Regions from separate parts of the Streptomyces sp. 796.1 genome, predicted to be linked through region 2. Evidence: riboswitches for the same ligand, from Rfam matches in the RefSeq annotation. Region 2 holds a riboswitch; the other holds the start of a gene.
The links. A riboswitch is a leader RNA that binds a small molecule or an ion and turns the genes downstream of it on or off. The one in region 2 is predicted to bind thiamine pyrophosphate.
Positions count from the first base shown of each region.

Region 1: linked by a shared signal. The riboswitch ahead of ACMA1D_RS24705 (thiamine ABC transporter substrate binding subunit) and the one ahead of thiC (phosphomethylpyrimidine synthase ThiC) in region 2 are both predicted to bind thiamine pyrophosphate.

Region 1 is NZ_JBLIWA010000039.1:193,771-208,469, reverse strand. Features, by position in the region: gene ACMA1D_RS24715 (ABC transporter ATP-binding protein) at 1-457, opposite strand, end outside; gene ACMA1D_RS24710 (ABC transporter permease) at 737-2,377, opposite strand; gene ACMA1D_RS24705 (thiamine ABC transporter substrate binding subunit) at 2,632-3,708, opposite strand; TPP riboswitch at 3,705-3,815, opposite strand; gene rlmN (23S rRNA (adenine(2503)-C(2))-methyltransferase RlmN) at 3,988-5,094, opposite strand; gene ACMA1D_RS24695 (phosphatidate cytidylyltransferase) at 6,085-7,245, opposite strand; gene frr (ribosome recycling factor) at 7,245-7,802, opposite strand; gene pyrH (UMP kinase) at 7,973-8,740, opposite strand; gene tsf (translation elongation factor Ts) at 8,931-9,767, opposite strand; gene rpsB (30S ribosomal protein S2) at 9,921-10,808, opposite strand; partial or broken gene ACMA1D_RS24670 (M23 family metallopeptidase) at 11,111-11,965, shown strand; gene ACMA1D_RS24665 (TetR/AcrR family transcriptional regulator) at 12,388-12,957, opposite strand; gene whiG (RNA polymerase sigma factor WhiG) at 13,032-13,868, opposite strand; gene dprA (DNA-processing protein DprA) at 14,111-14,699, opposite strand, start outside.
Region 2 is NZ_JBLIWA010000081.1:592-9,994, forward strand. Features, by position in the region: gene ACMA1D_RS31485 (DUF5326 family protein) at 1-26, shown strand, start outside; gene ACMA1D_RS31490 (IclR family transcriptional regulator) at 357-1,166, shown strand; gene ACMA1D_RS31495 (SsgA family sporulation/cell division regulator) at 1,269-1,706, shown strand; gene ACMA1D_RS31500 (YibE/F family protein) at 2,658-4,319, opposite strand; TPP riboswitch at 4,528-4,686, shown strand; gene thiC (phosphomethylpyrimidine synthase ThiC) at 4,679-6,478, shown strand; gene ACMA1D_RS31510 (VWA domain-containing protein) at 6,624-8,096, shown strand; gene ACMA1D_RS31515 (hypothetical protein) at 8,163-9,038, opposite strand; partial or broken gene ACMA1D_RS31520 (metallophosphoesterase) at 9,218-9,403, opposite strand, start outside.

The DNA.
Region 1 (14,699 bases), on a different contig from region 2:
GGGGCTCGTCCAGCATCAGCAGCTTCGGGCGTGGGGCCAGCGCGCGCGCCAGCGCCACCCGCTGCTGCTCGCCACCCGACAGGGCAGCGATCGCCCTGCGTTGTGCCCCGGGCAGACCTACGAGGTCGAGGAGTTCGGCTACGGCGCGGTCGACGTCGGTTCGTTCCGTTCGTCGCATACGCAGGCCGAACGCGACGTTGCCGGCTACGTCGCGCTGCGGGAACAGTTGGTGGTCCTGGAACATGAGGCCGACGCCCCTGCGATGGGCCGGCACCTTGGACTGATCACGCCCACCGAGCCAGACCCGTCCGGCTTCCGCCGCCTGGAGACCCGCCACCACGCGAAGCATGGTGGACTTACCACTCCCACTCGGCCCGAGCACGCCGACCGTCTCGTGCTCGGCCACGTCAAGGTCCACCGTGTCCAGTGCGAGTCGGTCACGGAACCTGACCGTCACCGCGTCCAGCCGCAGAAGAGCCCCTTCCAGCGCCCCGTCGCCCCGTGCCCCGTCGCCCCGTGCCCCGTCGCCCCGTGCCCCGTCGCCCCGTGCCCCGTCGCCCCGTGCCCCGTCCTCGCGCGGCTCCGCCGGCGCGGGACGTTCGGTCGTGGCAGGTACCGGAGCGGAGGGCGCCGGGGCGAGGTGCTCCGGTGGCCCCGGCGAATCGTCGCCTTGCTGTGCGGCGGGAGGCTGCGACCTCCGGCCCCCATCAGCCCGCTTCTTGTCCCACGACGTCATCTAGAACTCTCCCGAACGGTTGATACGGAGCCGCTCAAGGACCAGCAGCGCTGCCGCACAGACGACCATCAAGATCGTGCTCAGGGCCATGGCCTGGCCGTAGTTGAGTTCTCCGGCGCGGCCCAGGAAGCGGGCGATGGCCACCGGCAGCGTGGGGTTGTCGGAGCGTGCGATGAAGACGGTCGCCCCGAACTCGCCCAACGACACAGCGAACGCGAAGCCCGCCGCGATCAGCAACGCCCGCCGGACGAGCGGCAGGTCCACCTCGCGCCAGGCACGGAGCGGCGACGCGCCCAGGACGGTCGCGGCCTCACGCAGGCGATCGTCGACTGCACGGAGCACCGGCAGCATCGTGCGGACCACGAACGGAACGCCGACCAGGGCCTGCGCCAACGGCACCAGGAACCACGAGGCCCGCAGGTCCAGCGGCGGCTCGTCCAAGGTGATGAGGAAGCCGAACCCCACGGTGACCGCCGACGTTCCGAGCGGCAGCATCAGGAGCGCGTCGAAGCCCCGTACCAGCCGCCCCGCCCGCGTCGGTTCGCCGCCCCGTGGTCCGCGCACGGTGAGTGCGGCAGCAGCAAGGCCACCGACGAAGAGTGCGATGGCGGTCGCCGCCAACGCGTACTGCAACGAATTCCACAACGCATCCAGGGGCGCAACGACGAAGGTCCCACCGCTCTCATCGGCGGAAGCCAGCACCCGGTAGAAGTCCAAGCCGTAACCACCGGGACCGGAGAACGACCGCTCCACGAGGACGGCCAGCGGCAGCAGTATCAGCAGGGCGGTCACCACGAGGACACTCACCAGCAGTGTCCACTGTCCCGCACCCCGTGGGCGACGGGCCGTATACGAGGCGTCCACCAGCCGGAGCGTCGTCTCCCGCCGCCGCACCGTCCACGCGTGCACGGCGAGGAGCGATGCCACCGCGGCGAACTGGGTGAGGGTGAGCACCGCAGCCGTGGGCAGATCCAGGAGTTGCGCAGTCTGCCGGTAGATCTCCACCTCCAACGTCGCGTAGCGCGGCCCGCCGAGGATCTGGACGGCCCCGAAGGACGTGAAGGTGAACAGGAAGACCATGAGGGCCGCCCCGGCTATGGCTGGCCCCAGAGCAGGCAGCGTCACCCTGCGCCAGGCGGCGAACCGCCCAGCCCCCAACATCCGTGCGGCCTCCTCCTGCCGCGGATCGAGTTGCGCCCACAGCCCACCGACGGTGCGTACGACCACGGCGTAGTTGAAGAACACGTGGGCGAGCAGGATGGCCCACACCGTGGTGTCCAGCCGTACGCCCCACAGCTCGTCGAGCAGCCCACCACGCCCCAGCAGTGCGAGGAACGCCGATCCGGCGACCACGGTGGGCAGCACGAAAGGCACCGTCACCACCGCCCGCAGTACCTGCTTGCCCGGGAAGTCCAGGCGCGCGAAGACGTACGCGCCGGGGAGGGCGAGGGCAAGCGTCAGCCCTGTGGACGCAGCGGCCTGCCAGGTGGTGAACCACAGGACGTCCAGTACGTCGGGGTCGCTCAGGACCTCGCCGATGCGGCCGAACTGCCACGTACCGCCCGAACGGAGCCCACGCGCCGTGATGGCGGCGACCGGATAACCGAAGAAGAGCCCGAAGAAGCCGAGCGGTACGGCCATCAGGCCGAGCCTGAGCGCCGATGTCCGCCAGGCTCGTGGCTGGCGCCTATGGGGCCCGGTGCCCCATCGCCCGGACGCGCCGCGCGCTCCGTGCCCCGAGCCCCGTGCCTCGTGGCTGCCACCCTCGCGCTCCGCGCCCCGCGCCCCGCGCTCCGTTGCCGCCATCCCGGCGCCCCGCTCCGCGCGGCCGGTTGCCCCGTGCCCCGTGCCCCGTTCGGCTGCCCAGTCCTCCATGTCAGGAGGCAGTCCGTCGTTCACCTCACGACGAGCGAAGTCCACGACTTGATCCACTGCTCACGGTTCTCGGTGATCTCCTTCGGAGCAACCGTCGCCGGCTTGGTGATCTGCGCCCCGTACTTGGTGAAGACCTCCGGCAGCTTCGCGTCTTGCCGGACCGGGTTGACGTACATCGAGACCGGCACGTCCTCCTGGAAGGTCTTGCTCAGCATGAAGTCCAGCAGTGCCTTGCCGCCCTTGGTGTTCTTCGCTCCGTCAAGCAGTCCGGCGAACTCGATCTGGCGGAAGCAAGTCCCGGTGGCCACGCCCGTCGGGCCTTCCTTGGGCTGGGGCTCGACACCGACGACCTCTGCGGGCGGGCTGGAGGCGTACGAGACGACGAGCGGCTTGTCCCCCTTGCCAGAGCCTCCGCCGGAGCCGGAGAAGCGGTCGTTGTACGCCTGCTCCCAGCCGTCGACGACCTCGACCCCGTTGTCCTTCAGCTTCTTCCAGTAGTCCTGCCAACCGTCGGCTCCGTAAGTACCCACGGTGCCGAGCAGGAAGGCGAGCCCGGGCGACGACGTGGCGGCGTTCTCGGTCACCAGAAGGTTCTTGTACTGGGGCTTGATCAGGTCGTCGAAGGTGTTGGGCGGGGCGAGCTTCTTGTCGGCGAAGAACTTCCGGTCGTAGTTCACACAGATGTCGCCGGTGTCCACCGGGGTGACACGGTGCTTCGCGGCATCCAGTTGCAGCGCAGACGGCACCGTGTCGAGGTCCTTGGCGCGGTACGGGGCGAAGACGCCCTTGTCGAGTGCGCGCGAGAGCAGGGTGTTGTCGACGCCGAAGAACACGTCACCCTGTGGGTTTCCCTTGGACAGGATGGCCTGGTTCACAGCCGCACCGGCATCGGCGCCACGCACCACCTTGACCTTGTAGCCCGTCTGCTCCGTGAACTCCTTCCAGACGCCCTTCGACACCTGGAAGGAGTCGTGCGAGACGACGGTGACCGTCTTGGAGTCCGACCCGCTGCCGGAATCGCCGCAGGCAGCGAGCGTCGTGACGCCGAGGGCGCCGATCACGGCGGTGCTCATGGCACGCCGAAGGTAGCTGTTCATGAGTGACTCTGACTCCCTACGCCGGTATGACCCGGATCAGGTCCGAGGGTCTGCGGCCCCTTGCGGTGCCGCACTCTCAGCGCCTCGGCGCTCCCCTGTCGGAAATGTTCGCTTGTACGACCAAAGCAATATTGCGGCACATTATCAGCGCCACATCCCGCGACGAAGCCGCACTACCGTCGCGCCGCACGGGGCACGGGGCACGGGGCACGGGGCACGGGGCACGGGGCACGGGGCACGCCGAGTATGCGGTACGGAGCGGCGCGCCCCCTGGCTCCGTCAGCGCTCGGACGCCGCCAGTTGCCCACACGCCCCGTCGATCTCCTGACCACGGGTGTCCCGAACCGTCACGGGTACGCCATGCGCTTCGAGCGCCGCCACGAACGCCCGCTCGTCCTCCGGTCGCGAAGCGGTCCACTTCGAGCCGGGCGTGGGGTTGAGCGGGATGAGGTTCACGTGGACACGGTGCCCGCGGAGCAGCTTCCCCAGCAGGTCGGCGCGCCAGGCCTGATCGTTGATGTCCCTGATCAGGGCGTACTCGATGGAAATCCGACGGCCGGACTTCTCCGCGTACTCCCAGGCGGCGTCCAGCACCTCACGCACCTTCCAGCGCGTGTTGACAGGTACCAGGGTGTCCCGGAGTTCGTCATCGGGCGCGTGCAGGGAGACCGCGAGGCGGCACTTGAAGCCCTCGTCCGCGAACCGGAGCATCGCGGGGACTAGGCCGACGGTGGACACCGTGATGCCGCGTTGCGAGAGCCCCACGCCGTCCGGCTCCGGATCGGTCAGCCGCCGGATGGCGCCGACGACCCGGTTGTAGTTGGCCAGCGGCTCACCCATGCCCATGAAGACGATGTTCGACAGCCGGGCCGGGCCACCAGGCACCTCGCCGTCCCGCAGGGCCCGCATGCCGTCGACGATCTGGTGCACGATCTCGGCCGTGGAGAGGTTACGGTCCAGCCCCGCCTGCCCCGTGGCGCAGAACGGGCAGTTCATGCCGCAGCCCGCCTGAGACGAGATGCACATCGTGACGCGGTCCGGGTAGCGCATGAGCACGGACTCGACCAGAGTGCCGTCGTGGAGCCGCCAGAGTGTCTTGCGGGTGGTGTCGTCGTCGCAGCTGATGTGCCTGACCACGTTCATGAGGTCCGGCAACAGCTCGGCAGCCAGCTTCTCGCGCGCCGCGGCGGGGATGTCGGTCCAACCCGCCGGGTCGTGCGCGTAGCGCGCGAAGTAGTGCCGGGAGACCTGCCCAGCGCGGAACGGCTTCTCACCGATGGCAGCCACGGCCTCACGGCGCTCGGCAGGGGTGAGATCGGCGAGGTGCCGCGGCGGCTTCTTGGCTCCGCGCGGCGCGACGAAAGTGAGTTCTCCAGGTGCAGGCATGGTCCATCTAGTGTCGCAGACGTACGCCAAAGGGCTCGCCGACCGTGTTCCCCGCACTCAGGTACCGCAAAACTGCTGGTCAGAAGGTCAAGAAGGTCCAAGGTCCGCTCGTTCTTCGCCTCCCCCGTGCGCAACCGAACGGAGCGCCGGGTACGCAGGGAACAAACCTGCCCACCCGCCTGCCACCTCTTGCGCCTTGCCTGCCCCGTACACGCCCCCGTCGAGGAGAAACCCACCGCCGCTGCTCCTCACCCAGGCACGCACCACCCCCGGAGACAGCGACGGAGCCACCGGAGGCTCTTTCTCTCCGCCCCGCTACCAGGGCGTCGCACCCGGTGCGTCGCCAGCTCCGCGGGGAGCAAGCACTGGGGAGCAAGCACGCATCCGCACGCCGAACGCCGCGCCCTCATCGACAGCACCCACCACATGGCTCAGGACATGACGTTCCAGGCCCAAGGTGAGGCCCACACACCGCAACGAACCGTGGAACACCGCTGCCCCGTGCCCCGTGCCTCGTGCCCCCGGCAATGATCAGCACCCCGTACCAGCAAAGACGAACGGCCTCGCCCACAAGGCTCCACGCTCCGCCCCCGCTCCGTGCTCCGTGCCCCGTGCCTCGTGCCTCGTGCCCCCGGCAATGATCAGCACCCCGTACCAGCAAGGACGAACGGCCTCGCCCTCGCCCCGCTCCGTGCTCCGTGCTCCGTGCTCCGTGCTCCGTGCTCCGTGCTCCGTGCTCCGTGCCACAGGCAAACCCACCTCCCCGACCACCACAACCGCCCCCTACGTCTCGCCCACCCCACATACCGCCCACACACCCCACTCCGCCCCAGCCCCAACGCACAGCCCCACTCCCCCACCACCCACAAACCCTCATGACCACCCACCCCCACCCCACGCCACCTCCCACCCAACCCAAAACCGGCCGCCACCCCCAGCAACCTGCCAGGCGTGGCGGCCGGTCTCGGCCGTATGCGGGGCGTTGGGCGCTCAGCCCGAGCCGACGAACATCACCAGCAGCAGCCACACGACCGGCGCCGTCGGAAGGAGGGAATCGAGGCGGTCCATGATTCCGCCGTGTCCCGGCAGCAGCGACCCCATGTCCTTGATGCCGAGGTCACGCTTGATCATCGACTCTCCGAGGTCGCCCAGCGTGGCGCTGACGGCCGCGGCGAAGCCGAGGATGAGCCCCTGCCACCAGGCCCCGTCGTCGACCAGGTACTCCATGCACAGCGCCCCGGCGACCATGGCGAAGGCCACGGCCCCCGCCAACCCCTCGCGCGTCTTGCCGGGACTGATGCGCGGGGCGAGCTTGGTCTTGCCGAGCTTCCAACCGACGGCGTACGCGCCGGTGTCACTGACCACGGTCAGGATGAGGAAGGTCAGTACCCGCTGCGGCCCGTCGTCGTCCGCGGCGAGCATGAGGGCGACGAAGGTGGCGAGGAACGGTACGTAGAAGGCGGCGAAGACACCGGCCGTCACGTCCCGGAGGTAGTTGTCCGGGGGCTCCGTCATGCGCCAGATGAGCACCGCGAGGGCCGTCAGCGCCATGGCGATCCAGGCCCCCTGAGCGCCCCGCAGGTACCCCGCGACCACCATGGCAGCGCCGCCCACGGCCAGTGGGACGAGCGGCGCCCGGATCTCCTTGCGTTCAGCGAGACGGGAGGTCAGCTCCCACAGGCCGACGACCACGGCGACCGCTATCACGCCGACGAAGAGGACCTTCTTCACGAACAGCGAGACGACGATGATCGCGCCAAGCCCGAGGCCCACTCCTATCGCGGCGCGCAGATCGCGTCCGGCGCGCTTCTTCTGCGGCGCGGCTGGCACGTCGGGGTGCTCCCTGGGCGTTGTGTCTGCATCGCCCCGTGCCGGCTCGTGAGCAGGCTCCGAGCCGGAACGGGGGGACGGGGCGGAGTCCTGCTCGTCGCGGAACAGGGGACCGCTCAGCCGAGCGGCCCCCTGGTCGTCCTGGTCTCCGCCGTTGTCGGGCACGATGGGCATGGGCCGAGTCTGCGCCGTATCGCCCGTCTCACGCACGGGACCCGCCGACGTCGAGGGCATTGCCCCGTGAAGCGAGGGAACGGGGCCCTGGTCGGTCGAGCCCGGGTGCCCGGCACGGGGCGGAGCCCCCCAGGATGAGTGGTTCATCAGACCTCAAGCAGCTCGGATTCCTTGTGCTTGAGCAGCTCGTCCACCTGCGCGACGTACTTCGCGGTGGTGTCGTCGAGCTCCTTCTCCGCGCGCCGGCCCTCGTCCTCACCGGTCTCGCCGTCCTTGACGAGCTTGTCGATGGTCTCCTTGGCCTTGCGCCGGACGCTGCGGATGGAGATCTTCGCGTCCTCGCCCTTGCCCTTGGCGACCTTGATGTACTCCTTGCGGCGGTCCTCCGTGAGCTGGGGGAACACCACCCGGATGATGCTTCCGTCGTTGCTCGGGTTGACGCCCAGGTCCGAGTCGCGGATGGCCTGTTCGATGTTGCGCAGCGCGCTCTTGTCGAACGGCGTGACCACCGCCATGCGCGGCTCCGGCACCGAGAACGACGCCAGTTGGTTGATCGGCGTCAGCGCCCCGTAGTAGTCCGCCACGATCTTGTTGAACATCGCCGGGTGCGCACGCCCGGTGCGGATCGCGGCGAAGTCCTCCTTGGCGACCACAACGGCCTTCTCCATCTTCTCCTCGGCCTCGAGGAGGATCTCTTCGATCACCACTTGCTCCTGGTGTTATCAGTAAGCAGAGCCTCGCCCCTGCGTGCGTCTTCTCCTGCACGGTGTCCGACCGGCAGGCCGTTGTCCATCCCCGCGTCGGGCACTTCCGACGGCCGGGAGTTGCCGTCCGTATGGCATCACGGACGGTCGTGCGAAGGCGGTACGGACCGTCAGTCCCGGTCGCCCTGGTCGCTGACGAGCGTGCCGATCTTCTCACCCTTCACCGCACGCGCGATGTTGCCCTCGGCCAGCAGCTCGAAGACGAGGATCGGTAGCTGGTTGTCGCGGCACAGCGTGATCGCCGTGGCGTCGGCGACCTTGAGGTCCTGGGTGATCACCTCGGCGTAGCCGAGCGCGTCGAACTTGACCGCGTCCGGGTTCCGCTTGGGGTCCGAGTCGTAGACGCCGTCCACGCCGTTCTTGCCCATCAGCAGGGCCTCGGCGTCGATCTCCAGGGCACGCTGAGCGGCAGTGGTGTCGGTGGAGAAGTACGGCATGCCCATGCCGGCGCCGAAGATGACGACGCGCCCCTTCTCCAGGTGTCGTACGGCACGGAGCGGGATGTACGGCTCCGCCACCTGCCCCATGGTGATGGCGGTCTGTACCCGGGAGTCGATGCCCTCCTTCTCCAGGAAGTCCTGGAGGGCCAGGCAGTTCATGACGGTGCCGAGCATGCCCATGTAGTCGGAGCGGGCTCGGTCCATGCCGCGCTGCTGTAGTTCGGCGCCGCGGAAGAAGTTGCCGCCACCGATGACGATGGCGATCTCGGCCCCGTCGCGGACGACGGCGGCCACCTCGCGGGCGATTTTGTGCACGACGTCTGGATCAACGCCGAGTCCGCCACCGCCGGCGAATGCCTCGCCGGACAGTTTCAGCAGGAACCGACGGCGCTTGGCCCCGTCGGCCTTCGAGTCGGCCTGATCGGCGTCCAGATTCATGGGAGATCTCCTCGTGCACATACGAAGGAGGCCACTGCCGGGATGGTCCTTGATCGACCTCTACGGCAATGGCCTCCTCGTCACATCTGCGACTAACCGGTGACGGTTAGCTGCGTACGACCCTATCGGGGTCGCTGGTCATTCGCTGCCCTGGCTCAGCCCCTGAGCCGGGCTGAATCCCGAAGTGAGCTCAGACGCCGACGCGGAAGCGCGCGAAACGCTTGAGCGAGACGCCGGCCTCGTCCAGAACCTTCTTGACGGACTTCTTGTTGTCCTTGGCGAACGGCTGGTCCAGCAGCACGTTCTCCTTGAAGAAGCCGGTGACGCGACCCTCGACGATCTTCGGCAGGGCGCCCTCGGGCTTGCCCTCCTCGCGCGCGGTGGCCTCGGCGACGCGACGCTCGTTCTCGACCGTCTCGGCCGAGATCTCCTCGCGGGTGAGGAACTTCGGCGAGAAGGCGGCGATGTGCTGCGCGACGTCCTTGGCGACCTCGGCGTTCTCGGCGTCCAGCTCGACGAGCACGCCCACCTGGGGCGGCAGGTCCGGGCTGGTGCGGTGCATGTACGCCGCGACGTAGCCGCCGGAGAACTGGGCGAAGCGGTCCAGGACGATCTTCTCGCCGAGGGTGGCGTTGGCCTCGTCCACGTACGCCTGCACGGTCTTGCCGGCCTCGATCTCGGAGGCGAGCAGCGCGTCGATGTCGGCCGGGGCGCTCTTGGCGACGTGCGCGGCGATGGCGTCGGCGACGGCGACGAACTTGTCACCCTTGGCGACGAAGTCGGTCTCGCACTTGAGCTCGACCAGCACGCCGGAGGTCTTGTCGTCGGCGATCAGCGAGACGACGGCGCCGTTGGTGGCGTTGCGGCTCTCGCGCTTGGCCACGCCCTTCTGGCCCTTGACGCGCAGGATCTCGACGGCCTTGTCGACGCTGCCCTCGGCCTCGTCCAACGCCTTCTTGCAGTCCATCATGCCGGCGCCGGTGAGCTCACGGAGCTTCTTGACGTCAGCGGCGGTGAAGTTCGCCATGGTCTGTGAATCTCTTCTCGAAAGGTCTCGAAAGGTCTCGAAAGATCTGTGATCTTACGGGTGGACGGCGGGGCGTCGCGTGACGCGACGCCCCGCCGCCGCCAGTCGTGACGCTGGGTGGAACGGGTGCTGGCCCGGTCCGCCGAGCGTTCGTCAGGCCTGCTCGGCGTCCGCGGCCGGGGCCTCGGCGGGGGCAGCAGCCTCGGCAGCCGGAGCCTCGGCAGCCGCCTCGGCGGGCTTGCCGGCCTCCTCGGCCTTCTTGGCGGTGTCGCCCTCAAGCAGGTCGCGCTCCCACTCGGCGAGGGGCTCGCCGGCGGCCTTGTCGGCCTTCACGTCACCGCTGGCGGCACCGGAGCGGGCGATGAGGCCCTCGGCGACGGCGTCGGCGATCACGCGGGTGAGCAGGGTGACGGAGCGGATCGCGTCGTCGTTGCCCGGGATCTTGTAGTCGACCTCGTCGGGGTCGCAGTTGGTGTCGAGGATGGCGACGACCGGGATACGGAGCTTGCGCGCCTCGCCGACGGCGATGTGCTCCTTCTTGGTGTCGACGATCCAGACGGCGCTCGGCACCTTCTGCATCTCGCGGATGCCGCCGAGGGTCTTCTCCAGCTTGGCCTTCTCGCGGGAGAGGACCAGGAGCTCCTTCTTGGTGAGGCCGGAGGCGGCCACGTCCTCGAAGTCGATGAGCTCAAGCTCCTTGAGGCGCTGGAGGCGCTTGTAGACGGTCGAGAAGTTGGTGAGCATGCCGCCCAGCCAGCGCTGGTTGACGTAGGGCATGCCGACGCGGGTCGCCTGCTCGGCGATCGCCTCCTGCGCCTGCTTCTTCGTGCCGACGAACATGATGGAGCCGCCGTGCGCGACGGTCTCCTTGACGAACTCGTAGGCGCGGTCGATGTACGACAGCGACTGGAGCAGGTCGATGATGTAGATGCCGTTGCGCTCGGTGAAGATGAAGCGCTTCATCTTCGGGTTCCAACGGCGGGTCTGGTGACCGAAGTGGACGCCGCTCTCCAGCAGCTCCCGCATCGTGACGACGGCCATGGCCGTACTCCTTGGATACTCGGTTCCCGCGGCGGCCGGGCGGCTGCCGCGCCTGACGCCCCGACGCGCCTGCCGCGAAAGGAAACCTTCCGAGGACCGAGGGACGCGGCCACCGGGCTGCCCGAAAAGGGACTGCTGCGCCGGTGGCGGGGCGTGCGAAGTCGACCCGGTGACCCGGATCGCCACCTGAAGTGTACGGGACCGCTACACCTGCGGGTGACGGCGTTATCCGCAAGCCGTGAGTTATCCACAGAAGACGACCATGATCACCGCAAGTTGCCGATTTGCGGCACGGTCGTCCCATGCGTATTTCCCTCAGCCCCCACCGGGCCAGCCAGGCCCTTCGCCACTTCTGCCGCCGTCTCCCCATCCCACGCGCCAGGCCCCGCTCACGCCGCCCCGGAGCCGGCTGCTTACGCTCCCCGCTGGTCCGCTGGCTGGCGACGGGCGCCACGGCGATCGGCCTCGCCGTGACCGCGTGCGCCGCAGTGGTGCGGGCCGAGGCCCATGGTTTCGAACAGAAACCGCAGGTCAGCACGGATCAGATCGCCGCCCCCGGGCCCGGGCTCGCCAGCAGCGGCATCACCGACCGCCCGGCCCCCACTTCCCGCCCCACGGCGGCCTCGCTCAAGGCCACCAGGACCAGCTCCCCATCCGGCACGCCTCAGACCGCCGCGCCCCGAGGGCCACGTCGGGGCGCCAGCGCGGTACGGAGCGGCGGCTCGCGCCCCGGTCCGGGCGTCGTCACGCCGGAGCGGGCTCCCCACCCCGGGCCGGACGTGCGGACACCGGCGCCACCGCGACGCCCGGCCCCGCTGGGATCCGCCACCGCCGACCGCGCCTGGCCTGTGGATCCGGGGCTCGGGGCGCTGCGCCCCACCGTCCTGCGTGGTCTGGAGTTGCCGCCCGAGCCGTGGGCGGCCGGCCATCGCGGCGTGGACCTGGCTGCCCGGACCGGCCAACCCGTACGGGCTGCCACCTCGGGCCGCGTCGTCTTCGCGGGCCGGGTAGCGGGGCGCGGGGTGCTGTCCATCGCGGTCTCAGCGAGCGGCAGCCCAGCGCTGCGTACGACGTACGAACCCGTGCGGGCGCTGGTGGCCAAGGGTGCGGAGGTGACTGCCGGACAGGTGGTGGCGGTGTCGGAGGCGGGCCCGTTCCACTGCCGCCCCGGATGTCTGCACTGGGGGCTGCGGCGCGGGGCGGAGTACCTGGACCCGCTGTCGTTGATGCCGCCCGCCATGCTGCGCCGTGGCCCGTCCCGGCTGCTCCCCGTCATCGGCGTACCGGAGCCGAGCGGCGCTGGTCAGCCGGCGGCGGTGCCCGCGCCAGGGCAGTCGGGCCGCTCCGAGTCCGTCCTCGCCACGGCGCACCGTCGGGGCATCACGTTCGAGCACGCTCGCTGCGCCCATCTGCACGACCCGACCGCTGGCCCCGTCCAGCAACGGGGCGAGCCGCCCGCTCTCAGCCGGAGCGCCCTGCGCAGGCAGGCGCGGTCGGTGTGGCCAGCAGCCGGCGGCGTACTCCATGCGGCGTTGGCGGGCGCGACGGCGGCCTGGGCGCGATGGCGGCTGGGGCGTCGTCAGTCAGCGGCCCGCCCGCGTACCCCGCACAGGGCCATGGCGACGGCCTCGTCCGTGATACGCCCGGGGTCCTCGGCGGCCCCGAGTTCGATGCGCCGTACGGCCGCGTCGACCACGCCCTGGAGCAGCATCGCCGTCAACCTGGGCTGCTGGTGTCCGAGCTCGCCCAACGCCTCGACGACCATGGCGATGAGTCCACCGTGGGCGGCCCGGATCTTCTCCCGGGCGCCCGAGTCCAGCTCGCCCGCGGAGATGGCGACCACGGCGCGGTGACGGCGGTCTCCGACCAGCGCCAACTGTTGTCGGACGTACGCCTCGATCTTGCCGTCAGCGGTGTCGGCGCGCTCCATCGCGGCCTCGACTTCCGCGGCCCAGACCGGGAAGTCCACCGCGCACAGTTCCTCGACCACCGCGGCGCGCGACCTGAAGTACTCGTAGACGGACGACCTCGCGAGCCCCGTCCGCTCGGCTAGGGCGGGGAACGTCAGCGCGTCGGTACCGCCTTCGGACAGCAAGGTACGAGCGGCGTCCAACAGGGCGCCGCGCTGCATCGTTCGGTGCTCGGCCACCGAGGCCGCTCGAATCCTGGGCACTCCCCCACTTTACGTATGCCCGGCACGCTCGACGATGCAGGAGGGACGATTCAGCGCCCGACGTCGGCCAGTTTCGCCCGGAGCTGGAGCACGGACTTGGTGTGGATCTGGCTCACCCGGCTCTCCGTGACGCCCAGCACCTGGCCGATCTCGGCCAACGTGAGGCCCTCGTAGTAGTAGAGCGTGACCACGGTCTTCTCCCGCTCGGGCAGGGTGCTGATGGCTCGCGCGAGCAGCCGCCGCAGCTCCCGGTCCTCGGCGACCTCCACGGGGTCGTCGGCCGCCTGGTCCTCCAGGGTGTCGCCGAGCGTCAGTCGGTCGCCGCTCTCGCCGCCGACGTGCAGCAACTCCTCCAGCGCCACCACGTTGGCCAGCGACAACTGACTGAAAACGGCATGCAGTTCGTCCACCCCGATGCCCATTTCGGCGGCGACCTCGGGCTCCGACGGCGTGCGTCGCAGCGTGGCCTCCAAGGTGGCGTAGGCACGCTCCACTGCCCTGGCCTTCTGCCGTACGGAGCGGGGAATCCAGTCCAGGGCCCGCAGCTCGTCGATCATCGCGCCGCGGATGCGCGTGATGGCGTAGGTTTCGAACTTGATGGCCCGGTCCGGGTCGAACTTCTCAATGGCGTCGATGAGGCCGAACACTCCGGAAGAGACGAAGTCCGCCTGTTCGACGTTGGCCGGCAGCCCCACGCTGACCCGTCCGGCGACGTATTTCACCAGGGGCGAGTAGTGCAGGATCAGTTGCTCCCGGAGCCTGTCGTCGCCCGTCGCCTTGTACGAACGCCAGAGCTCTTCGAGCGATGAGGGCACGGATGGCCGGACGGTGCCGCGCGCAGCGGGCGGCACCGTAGTGCGTTCAGACCCGGAGGTGTGCTGGGGCATGCGTCGTCTTGAGCCGTTCTGCCGTGACGTGGGTGAGGACGGGTGCCCGCGTCGGAATCCTTGTGAGCGTAGCGTGACTAATACGTCGCAGCGTGCGAGTGGCGAGGGTGGTGTGGTGCGCAGATTCGTTCCGTTCTCCGCACCTCAGAGTTACGGTCGCCGGCGCGGGCGGCGGCCGTAACGCCAGCTCCACAACGGCGTATACGGTCATCTCCCACACCCTTTCACCCAATTGCCGCAAATCAAGAACCGCCTCGCCGTGAGCTTCCCGTACGCCGCTCCGCTCGGGTCAACTCCCAACGGTCACGGGCCCGTTCGACGAAGCCGAGCGACAGCAATTCGTAGAGCTTGGTCAACGTTTCGTCGTGACTCATCCCTGCGCTGCGGGCCAGGGCACGGGTGTCGGCGGTCCCTCGTGCGGGCAGCGCGTCCAGAACGCGGCCGGCCGCCGGCGCCAGCAGGTCCCGCCCTACCACGGGGCCACGGCGGGCCGGCGCGAGGTCGCCCATGGCTCCGATCAGCTCCACGACCTCGTCGGCGTCGCTGATCAGCACTCCCTCCCCGCGCAGCAGCTCGTGCACCCCTTCGGAGAGTCCGCTGGTCACCGGGCCCGGTACGCCCATCACGCAGCGCCCGAGCCGCTGCGCCCACCGGGCGGTGACCAACGATCCGCTGCGGTACTGGGCCTCGACGACGACCGTGCCGCGTGTGAGGGCGGCGATGACGCGGTTGCGCAGAACGAACCGGCTGCGCGTCGGGTGACTGTCCGGCGGCAGCTCGGCCACCACCACCCCCTGCTCCGCCACCCGATCGATGAGCTCCGCGTGCCCG
Region 2 (9,403 bases):
CGGGCGCCTCGCGCGATGATTGGTAGAGGCCAGATCCTCACTGGTCCGGACCTCTTTATGGCAAATTTGTTCTCCCCCATGACATATTGCGCGGCTCTGCGCCACTAACCCAGCCTGAAGTCTTTCTTCCGGTTAGAGTGCGGAATGTTGCGGTCCGGCGCGTGCCCCGGCGGGGCGCGCGGACCGGCTGCCGCAGCGGTGGCGGGGGCGGCCCCCGCCGACGGGTCTTCCACCCGTCCGCAGCCTTGGGGGTGACTGTGGCGTCAACAGGCACGGGACCGGCGCGCCGGCCAGCACACGACCACGGGGCCAAGGCGCCGCCGCAGCAGCCGGCTGCTGAATCGGTCCGCCACCCGGTGACCAGGGCGGATGCCCGACCAGAGCCGACCCTCATCAGCTCGGTCCAGCGCGCCCTGCGCCTCCTCGAAGCGGTCGGCTGCCACCCGGACGGCGCGCCCGCCAAGCAACTCGCCAGGGAGGCGGGGTTACCCCTGCCGACCGCGTACCACCTGCTGCGCACCCTCACCCACGAGGGGTACCTGCGGCGCGACGACGGCCTGTTCCGCTACGGCGAGGCGGTCCGCAAGCTGACCGGCGGCGTGTCGACGGCGGCACCGGCGCCGCCCCCGCAGCTCTCGACGTCGGTGCCGGGCCCGCGCGGCCAAGCGGCCTGCACGGTCGCGGCGCTCGCCCGCGAACTCGACGTGGCCGTCTACTTCGCCGTCTACCGCGAAGGCGAGGTCGATGTGGTGGCCACCGCCGACGCGCCCGGGGCGCCGGTCGTCGAGGAGTGGGCGGACTTCCGGCAGACGGCGCACGCCCATGCCATCGGGCAGTGTCTGCTCTCCCAACTCGACGCGGAGGAACGCGCCGATCACTTTGCGCGCCATCCGGTGCAGGCCATCACCCCGTATTCGGTGCGGGACGAGGCGCAGTTACGGCAGCGGATCGCGATGAGGCGGCGATTTCAGCCGGTGTGTGAGCAGGAGGAATATGCGTTGGGCACAGTCTGCGCCGCCTTTCCGATCATCGCTGGTGCAACGGCGGCGACCTTGGCGGTTTCCACCCCCCTGCATCAAGTGGAACGGCTCCGGCCCGCTGTTGATTCGCTACGCTCCAGAGTCGGAGCGCTCATCAGCTCCCTGTCGTTCTCTATCAGTATCTGAAATCTCACTCCTTGTGATCCGCTGAGTGTTAGCGGACGATGGCGTCAAGAGGGCCAGGCTGGCTCAAACCTGGCCATTCCCACCGACTCGGGGCGGCGAACGATGCGTGACACAGTCCAGGCAGAGGTAACGATGACCTTCCTCGTCTCGGAGGAGCTCTCCTTCCGTATCCCGGTCGATCTCGGGTACGACAAGGCCGATCCCTATGCGGTGCAGTTCACCTTCCACCTTCCCGGCGATGCCCCCGTGAGCTGGGCTTTCGCCCGGGAGTTGCTGCTCGACGGGCTCTGTGGGCCGACCGGCGAAGGCGATGTGCACATCTGCCCGACAGGGCCCGACGAACTGTCGGACGTACTGATCCGGCTCCAAGTCGGCGTGGAGGGAGCCCTGTTCCGGGTCGGCGCGGCGCCGCTCGTGGCCTTCCTCGACCGTACGGACCGGTTGGTTCCGTTCGGCTGCGAGGAGGAGGCGAGCGATCCGGCATGCAGCCTGGACGCGGTTCTTGACCGCATCTTGGCCGAGGATCGCTACGCAGGGTGAGCCCAAGGGGCGCTCACGGCGCGTTGCCTGGACGTTTTTGCACAGTGCTCCGCGAATGCGCCCCCTCGGCGCCGAAAGCGCTGCCCAAGCATGTACGGCCCGTGCGGTGATCCGCCGGGGTACCGCTTGCGCTTGCCAACTCCCTTGGTGCAGCGACCCCTTCTGGGACAGGTCTACGCGCGTGCGGGCGTGGCTGGGTGTGGAGCCGGTGAGGGTGCGCCGGGGCGTACGGGCGCGGCGCGGGCCGGCTCGTACGGGCGCGGCGCGGTCTGGCTCGTGCGGCGTGGGACGGGTCGAACGGCGTGGGGCTGGCGGCCGGCCGTTGCGGTGGGCCGGTGTTGCGGCAGGCGGTGCGAGGCCCGCCGGCCCCGGTATTCCGCCGGCACGGTAAGTCCGCGGGCTCCCGCGCGACCGCCGGGGTTCGTGGCGACTTGATGGGCAACGGCCTCTCGTACGGGCCGTGTTGACGCTACGAGGTGGGCGAGCACAGGCGGTTGGCGGCCCGCACGGCCCCGGGGGTTTGCCGGCGCGGTGGTCGCTGACGCGCGCTCGCGCGGACGTGGCACACGCCAGCTTGCGGGTGCGGCACCCGTCCGCGGGGGCTCGCCCGGGCGCGCCGACACCGGTGGCACACAGGCGCATTGGCTGGGGGCACCCGCGCGCGGGCTACCCGCGGGCGCCGCCACCCTCCAGCCACTTCGCGACGGCTGCCGCACCGCTCACGAGCCGCCGCTGCCGCAACGGTCACTTCCGTACGGCGGCCGGCCCGCCCCGGGGTCCGGCTTCCGCCCAAGCGGTCCGGCTTCCGCCCCGCGGCCGGTCCGTCCCGCGGTCCGCGCCGCCCGCGGCCCGTACGGTGGCTGGCTCCTACCGCCCCGCGGTCTGAGCCGCGACCGCCCCCCGACCTGCCTCCGACCGCACCGCGACCCGTCTGGCAGCGCCCCCGATCGGCTACTTGGCCCTGCGCCGCCGGCCCTTGCCCCGCCCCGGCAGCGCCGCGGCGCGCCCGCCGGCGCCGGCCGTTCCGCCGCCGCTGATGGTGCCGCCACCGACCGCTCCGCCCCCGCCACCTGCGGGGCCGGCCTGTGGGGCGACGGTTCCGGCCGCCGCACCGCCGGCCGCGGGGATGCTCGCCGGTGTGCGGTCCGCCGAGACGACCAGCGCGGCGAGCGCCGTGGTGACCGGCACCGAGACCACAAGACCGATGCTGCCGACCAGCGTCCGTACGATCTCCTCGGCGACGAGTTCGCTGGTCGCCACGGTGCTGATGCCGCTGTCGGCGATCGAGAACAGCAGCAGCAGCGGCAGTGCGGCGCCCGCGTAGGCGAGGACCAGCGTGTTGACCACCGAGGCGATGTGGTCGCGCCCGATCCGCATGGCCGACGCGTACAACGTGCGCCAAGACGCCGTCGGGTCGGCCTCCTTGAGCTCCCACACCGCCGAGGTCTGGGTGACCGTCACGTCGTCGAGCACCCCGAGCGAGCCGATGATGATGCCGGCCAGCAGCAGCCCCTGGATCTCGATCTTCGGGTAGAGGGCGTGCACCAGGCCGGTCTGGTCGTCGGTGTTGCCGGTCAGATGGGCCCAGTCGATGAAGAGCGAACCGAGCAGGCCGATCAGCAACAGCGAGATCAGCGTGCCCACCACCGCGACCGAGGTTCTGGCGGTGAGCCCGTGACAGGTGTACAGCGCGATCAACATGATGGCGCTGCCCCCGATCACGGCCACCACCAGGGGATTCGAGCCTTGCAGGATGGCGGGCAGGATGAACAGCGTCAGCACGCCGAAGCTGATCGCGAGCGCAACGAGCGCAAAGACCCCGCGCAGCCGTCCGACCGCGACCACCACCAGCGCGAAGAGCCCGGCCAACAGCGTCATCGGGAGCTTGCGGTCGACGTCGGAGACCGAGTACTGGAGGTTTTCCGGCGCCTTGGGCGCGTACGCGAGGAGGAGTTTCTGGCCTTCCTCGTACCGTCGGGACGCGCTGGGTTGGACGATCTCGGTGAACTTCCGGCCCTTGTCCTTGCCCGAGGTGACCTCGATCGTCGCCTTCTCGCAGGTGTCGTCGCCGGCCGTGGCCCCGCCGGGCGGGCCCCCCGACTCGCCCGGCCCCTCGCCCGGCTCGCCGCCCGGGGGAGGCTGCTGCGCCGACGGCTGGGCACCCACCTCCGCGCACCGCACCTTGTCGATCTGCACCACGCGCCCGGACTCGGTCTGCCGGTCGAACCCGAGCCCCGCACTGTTGGCGTGGTCCGGGGCGCCGCCAGGCCACAGCACGATCAACCCCACCATGACCGCGACGCTGAACGGGATCAGCACCGCCGCGATCACCTTGCGCAGCCGCCGCGAGACGGGGGTGGCCGGGCCGTGGTGGTGGCTGTGCCCGTGGCTGTGGTGGTGCGCGTGGCCGGCCGCCGGGGCCGCCCCCGGGCCGGGTCCGGAGCCGACGCCACCTCCGCCGAACCCGCCCGCGCCCCCGCCGCCTTCGCCCCACGCGCCGTTGCTATCGCCAACAACGCCGCGGACAGCACCACCGCCAACGCCGTCGCTGCGGTCCGCGCCACCGCCGGCGGGCGGGCCTGTGGGCGGACCCGCGGGCGGGCCCCCGGGCATCGGCGGTGCCGGAGGCGCGGGCCGGGACGGTGGCGCGGGGAGGCCGGGGCCACGCGGTGGAGGGCCAGCGGCGGGTGACGGGACGTGGGGCTGCGGCCCGGCGTGGGGGCCCGGCCGCCGCTGGGGGCCCGGCTCGGTCGGAGTCATGCACCGATCATCGCAAGGCCCTCTGGCCCAATCCGCCGGGGAACCGTTAGCGTGATGGCACCTTTGCACACGCGGGAGCTCGGAGCACCGGGCTGAGAGGGCGCTGACCTCCATACGGGACGACCGGCCGACGCCGGTGGGACACCGAAGGAAACGGCTGCGTCGACCGCCGAACCTGTTACCGGGTAATGCCGGCGTAGGGAGTAGGTCTCATGACCTTTCAGGACGCACGCACGCCTGCCTCCGTGGCGGCGACGGACACCGACGGCGAGCAGCCGCGCAGCATCGGATGGCACAAGGGCTACCTCCAGGGCTCGCGGCCCGACCTCCAGGTGCCCGTGCGGCGGGTACACCTCACCAACGGCCGGGACGTCACGCTGTACGACACCTCGGGCCCGTACACCGATCCGCAGATCGACACCGACGTGCGGCGCGGGCTGCCGCCGCTGCGCGAGAACTGGATCATCGGCCGCGGTGACACCGAGGAGTACGCGGGCCGTCCGCTGCGCCCGGAGGACGACGGCGTCAAGCACACCTCGCCGCGCGGCGGCCTCAAGAACCTCGACGCGGTCTTCCCCGGCCGCCCCCGCCAGCCGCGCCGGGGCCGCGAGGGACAGGCCGTCACGCAACTCGCGTACGCCCGCCGCGGCGAGATCACACCGGAGATGGAGTACGTCGCGCTGCGCGAGAACGTGGCGCCCGAGGTGATCCGCGAGGAGATCGCCGCAGGTCGCGCCGTGCTGCCGGCCAACGTCAACCACCCCGAGATCGAGCCGATGATCATCGGCAAGCGGTTCCTGGTGAAGGTCAACGCCAACATCGGCAACTCCGCCGTCACCTCCTCCATCGAGGAGGAGGTGGAGAAGATGACCTGGGCCACCCGCTGGGGCGCCGACACGGTCATGGACCTGTCCACCGGCCGCAACATCCACACCACCCGCGAGTGGGTGCTGCGCAACTCGCCCGTCCCGATCGGCACCGTGCCGCTCTACCAGGCCCTGGAGAAGGTCGACGGCCGGGCCGAGGAGCTGAGCTGGGAGATCTACAAGGACACCGTCATCGAGCAGGCCGAACAGGGCGTCGACTACATGACGGTGCACGCCGGCGTGCTGCTGCGGTACGTGCCGCTCACCGCCCGCCGCAAGACCGGCATCGTCTCGCGCGGCGGCTCGATCATGGCCGCGTGGTGCCTGGCGCACCACAAGGAGAGCTTCCTCTACGAGAACTTCGAGGAGCTGTGCGACATCCTCGCCGCGTACGACGTGACGTTCTCGCTCGGCGACGGGCTCCGTCCGGGCTCGATCGCGGACGCCAATGACGAGGCGCAGTTCGCCGAGCTCAAGACGCTGGGCGAGCTGAACACGATCGCCAAGCGGCACCACGTGCAGACCATGATCGAGGGCCCGGGCCACGTCCCGATGCACAAGATCAAGGAGAACATCGACCTCCAGCAGGAGATCTGCGAGGAGGCGCCGTTCTACACGCTCGGCCCGCTCACCACCGACGTCGCGCCCGCGTACGACCACATCACCTCGGGCATCGGCGCCGCGATGATCGCCTGGTGGGGCACGGCGATGCTCTGCTACGTCACGCCCAAGGAGCACCTCGGGCTGCCGGACCGCGACGATGTGAAGACCGGCGTCATTACGTACAAGATCGCCGCCCACGCCGCTGACCTGGCCAAGGGCCACCCCGGCGCGCAGGATTGGGACGACGCGCTGTCGGACGCGCGCTTCGAGTTCCGCTGGGAGGACCAGTTCAACCTGGCCCTCGACCCCGACACGGCCCGCGCCTACCACGACGAGACGCTCCCGGCCGAGCCCGCCAAGACCGCACACTTCTGCTCGATGTGCGGCCCCAAGTTCTGCTCCATGAAGATCAGCAGGAGCATCACGGAACAGTTCGGCGGCGAGGAAGGCGCCAGCCCCGAACAGATCGAGGCGGGCATGTTGGAGAAGTCGAAGGAGTTCGCGGCGGCGGGGAACCGGGTGTACTTGCCGTTGGCGGAGTAGCCGCGGCGGCGGATGCGCGGGGCGTCGCCCGTACCAACGGTCGGCGCCCCCGCGCCGTTCCCGCGCCACCGGTGCGGCGCCCCCGCGCCGCCCCCACCACGCACCCCCGCGCGGAGCCACGGGCACCGCTCGGCACACTGGAGCCATGACAGCGAGTTCCCTGCGCAAGGGCGCGAACCTGCCCGTTGACGCCTCGGCCGTGCGGGTCGAGCTCAGTTGGGCCGATGGCTCCGGTGGGCCCGACATCGACGCCTCGGCGCTGTTGCTCACGGCGGCCGGGCGGGTCAGGGACGACGGTGACTTCGTCTTCTACAACCAGCCGCGACATGCGTCCGACGCCGTCGTGCACCGCGGGAAGCAGCGGGCCGCGGGGGTCCTGACGGACACCGTCGAGGTGGACTTTGGCCGGCTTGAGGCGGCCGTGGACCGGGTGTTGCTGTGCGCATCGGCCGACGGCGGCACCTTTGGCCAGGCGCCCGGCCTCACACTGCGCCTGCTGGACGGCGCGGGCGGCGGCGAACTGGCGCGCTTCGACATCGCGGCGACGACGGAGACGGCGCTGATCGGCGGCGAGCTCTACCGGCGCGCTGACCGGTGGAAGTTCCGCGCCGTCGGCCAGGGGTACGCCGCCGGGCTCGCCGGGCTCGCGACCGACTTCGGCATCACGGTCGACGACGCCCCGCCGGAGTCCACACCGGCACCATCACCCGCGCCAGCACCGGTGGCCGCGCCCGTACCACCGCCCCCGACCCCGCGCATCCCGACGCCCCCAGCCCCGCCCAAGGACGGCCGGCCCCACCCCGGGCAGGTGCCCCCGGCCTCCGCCCCGGCGCAGCACCCCGCCTCGGCCCAACACCCCGCCCCGGGCGAAGAAGCGCTCCCGGTCGACCTGCGGAAGCGGCTTTCGTTCCGTAAGGAGCAGGTGCGGATCAGTTTGGAGAAGCAGGGCGCTGCCGGGCTCACCGCACGCGTCATTCTCGTACTGGACGCTTCGGGATCGATGTCCTTCCTGTATTCCAAGGGCGTGGTCTCCGACGTCGTGGAGCGAATGGCAGCGGTCGCTGCCCAACTCGACGACGACGGCACGATGCAGGCATGGACGTTCGCTACGAACGCGGCCCGTCTCCCCGATCTCGCGGTGGGTGAACTCCCGCACTGGCTCTCCCTGCACGTACGCGTCGGTGAGGCGAGCCTCTTCCGCCGCAGGAAGCCGCGCAAGGGCCTCAAGGACGGCCAACTCGATATGCGGGACATCGGCATCCAAAACGAGGAACAGAAGGCGATCGCGCAGGTCAGGACGTACGTACGGGAGAATCCCTGCGAGGCCCCGACGCTGGTGCTGTTCTTCTCCGACGGCGGCGTCTACCGCAATGCCGAGATCGAACGGGAATTGCGGGCTGCCGTGCCCGAGCCCATCTTCTGGCAGTTCGTGGGATTGGGCAGGTCCCGTTACGGGGTGTTGGAGCGCTTCGACACGTTGCCCGGCCGCCGGGTCGACAACGTCGGTTTCTTCGCCGTCGACGACATCGCCACCGTCCCCGATCAGGAACTCTACGACCGCCTTCTCTCCGAATTCCCCTCCTGGGTCAGGGCCGCGGGCCAGGCGGGCATTCTCTGACCCGGGCGCCATGCCCAACGCCGTGCCCTTCGCATTCGGCTTCTTACGGCTGTGCCCTTCCCTCCGCTATCCGGCCCTGTGGTCCTGCCCGCCGAATTCCGGACTGGTGAAGTCGGGGCTGCTGTACCGCGGCCCGGGCCTGACGTCGGTCCTGCCGTCCCCGGGGCTGGTGAAGCCGGGGCGGCTGTAGCCGAGGTGCGGGGTGCGGCCGGCGGGGCCCGGGCGGGCGGCCCGCGGCGCCGGGGCGGGCGCGGGTTCCGGGGCGGTGTCGCGGTCGGCGTTGGCCAACGCCTGCTGGACGAAGGGCAGTACGCCCCGCTCCAGCAGGGCCAGGTGCCACGCCTCGCGGGCCCGGGCCACCTCGTCGGCCGAGGCCGGGGAGCGCCGTCCGCGCCCGGTGCCGCCGTTGCGCACGGCCGTGACCAGCAGGGCGGTCGCGGCGATGAGGATGCCGACGGCCGCGCAGACCGCGAACACCCAGCCCGCGGTGACCAGCGGTGCACCGAGGGCCGCGTCCGGTGCGAAGACCCGGAGCAGGGCGCCGACCACGAGGAAGATCACGGCGGCCGAGCCGGCCAGCGCCGGTGCCAGAACCGCCAGCATCGCGACGACGCCGGCCCCCGAGCGGCCGGTGACGTCCCCCATCGCCGCGCCGAGCGAGGCCGCGGCCCGACCCTGGGCGCCCTGCTTCCCCGCGGGGTCGCCGGGCGGGCGCGCGGCGGCGCGTACCTGGACGTAACGGTCGTATTCCACCGCCGCGCAGGCCGTGATCGAGGCCGCGGCCCCCAGGGCCATCGTGCGCAGTTGGTGACTGCTCAGCCGCTGGGGCGCGCCGGTCGGGTCGTCCGGCCGGTGTTCTGCCGTGTGCAGCGCCGCGTCGAGAACGTGCTCGAAGTCCGGGCGGTCCTCGGTGAGCAGGTGTGGAGCGCTGTTCATGTGCATCCCCCGATGCTCCGTGCCCCTGAAACCGGCTCCACCGGTCACGGGCGGAAAAGGAGGAGAGCCTGCTACGGATGAGCCGATGGTAGGGCCGACTTGCCGCGGGGTGACAGGGTGCTACCGGAGATTTCGCCCCGCGCGAGTGGAACTCCTATGTGCCCGCGTACCCGTAGGTTGAATCCTCAATCGTGCAGGGGGAACTCGACGACCAACAGCTTCCCGGCCATGGTGACGCCGCCGTCCATGGCAATGGCCAGGTCATCGGCGTAGACGTGGGGCCCGCTGACCACCGGCGGCCCTTCGCCGCCGTCGGCGTCCTCGGTGCCCACCTCGCCCAGCAGGTACGGGATCGGGCTGTGGCCGTGCAC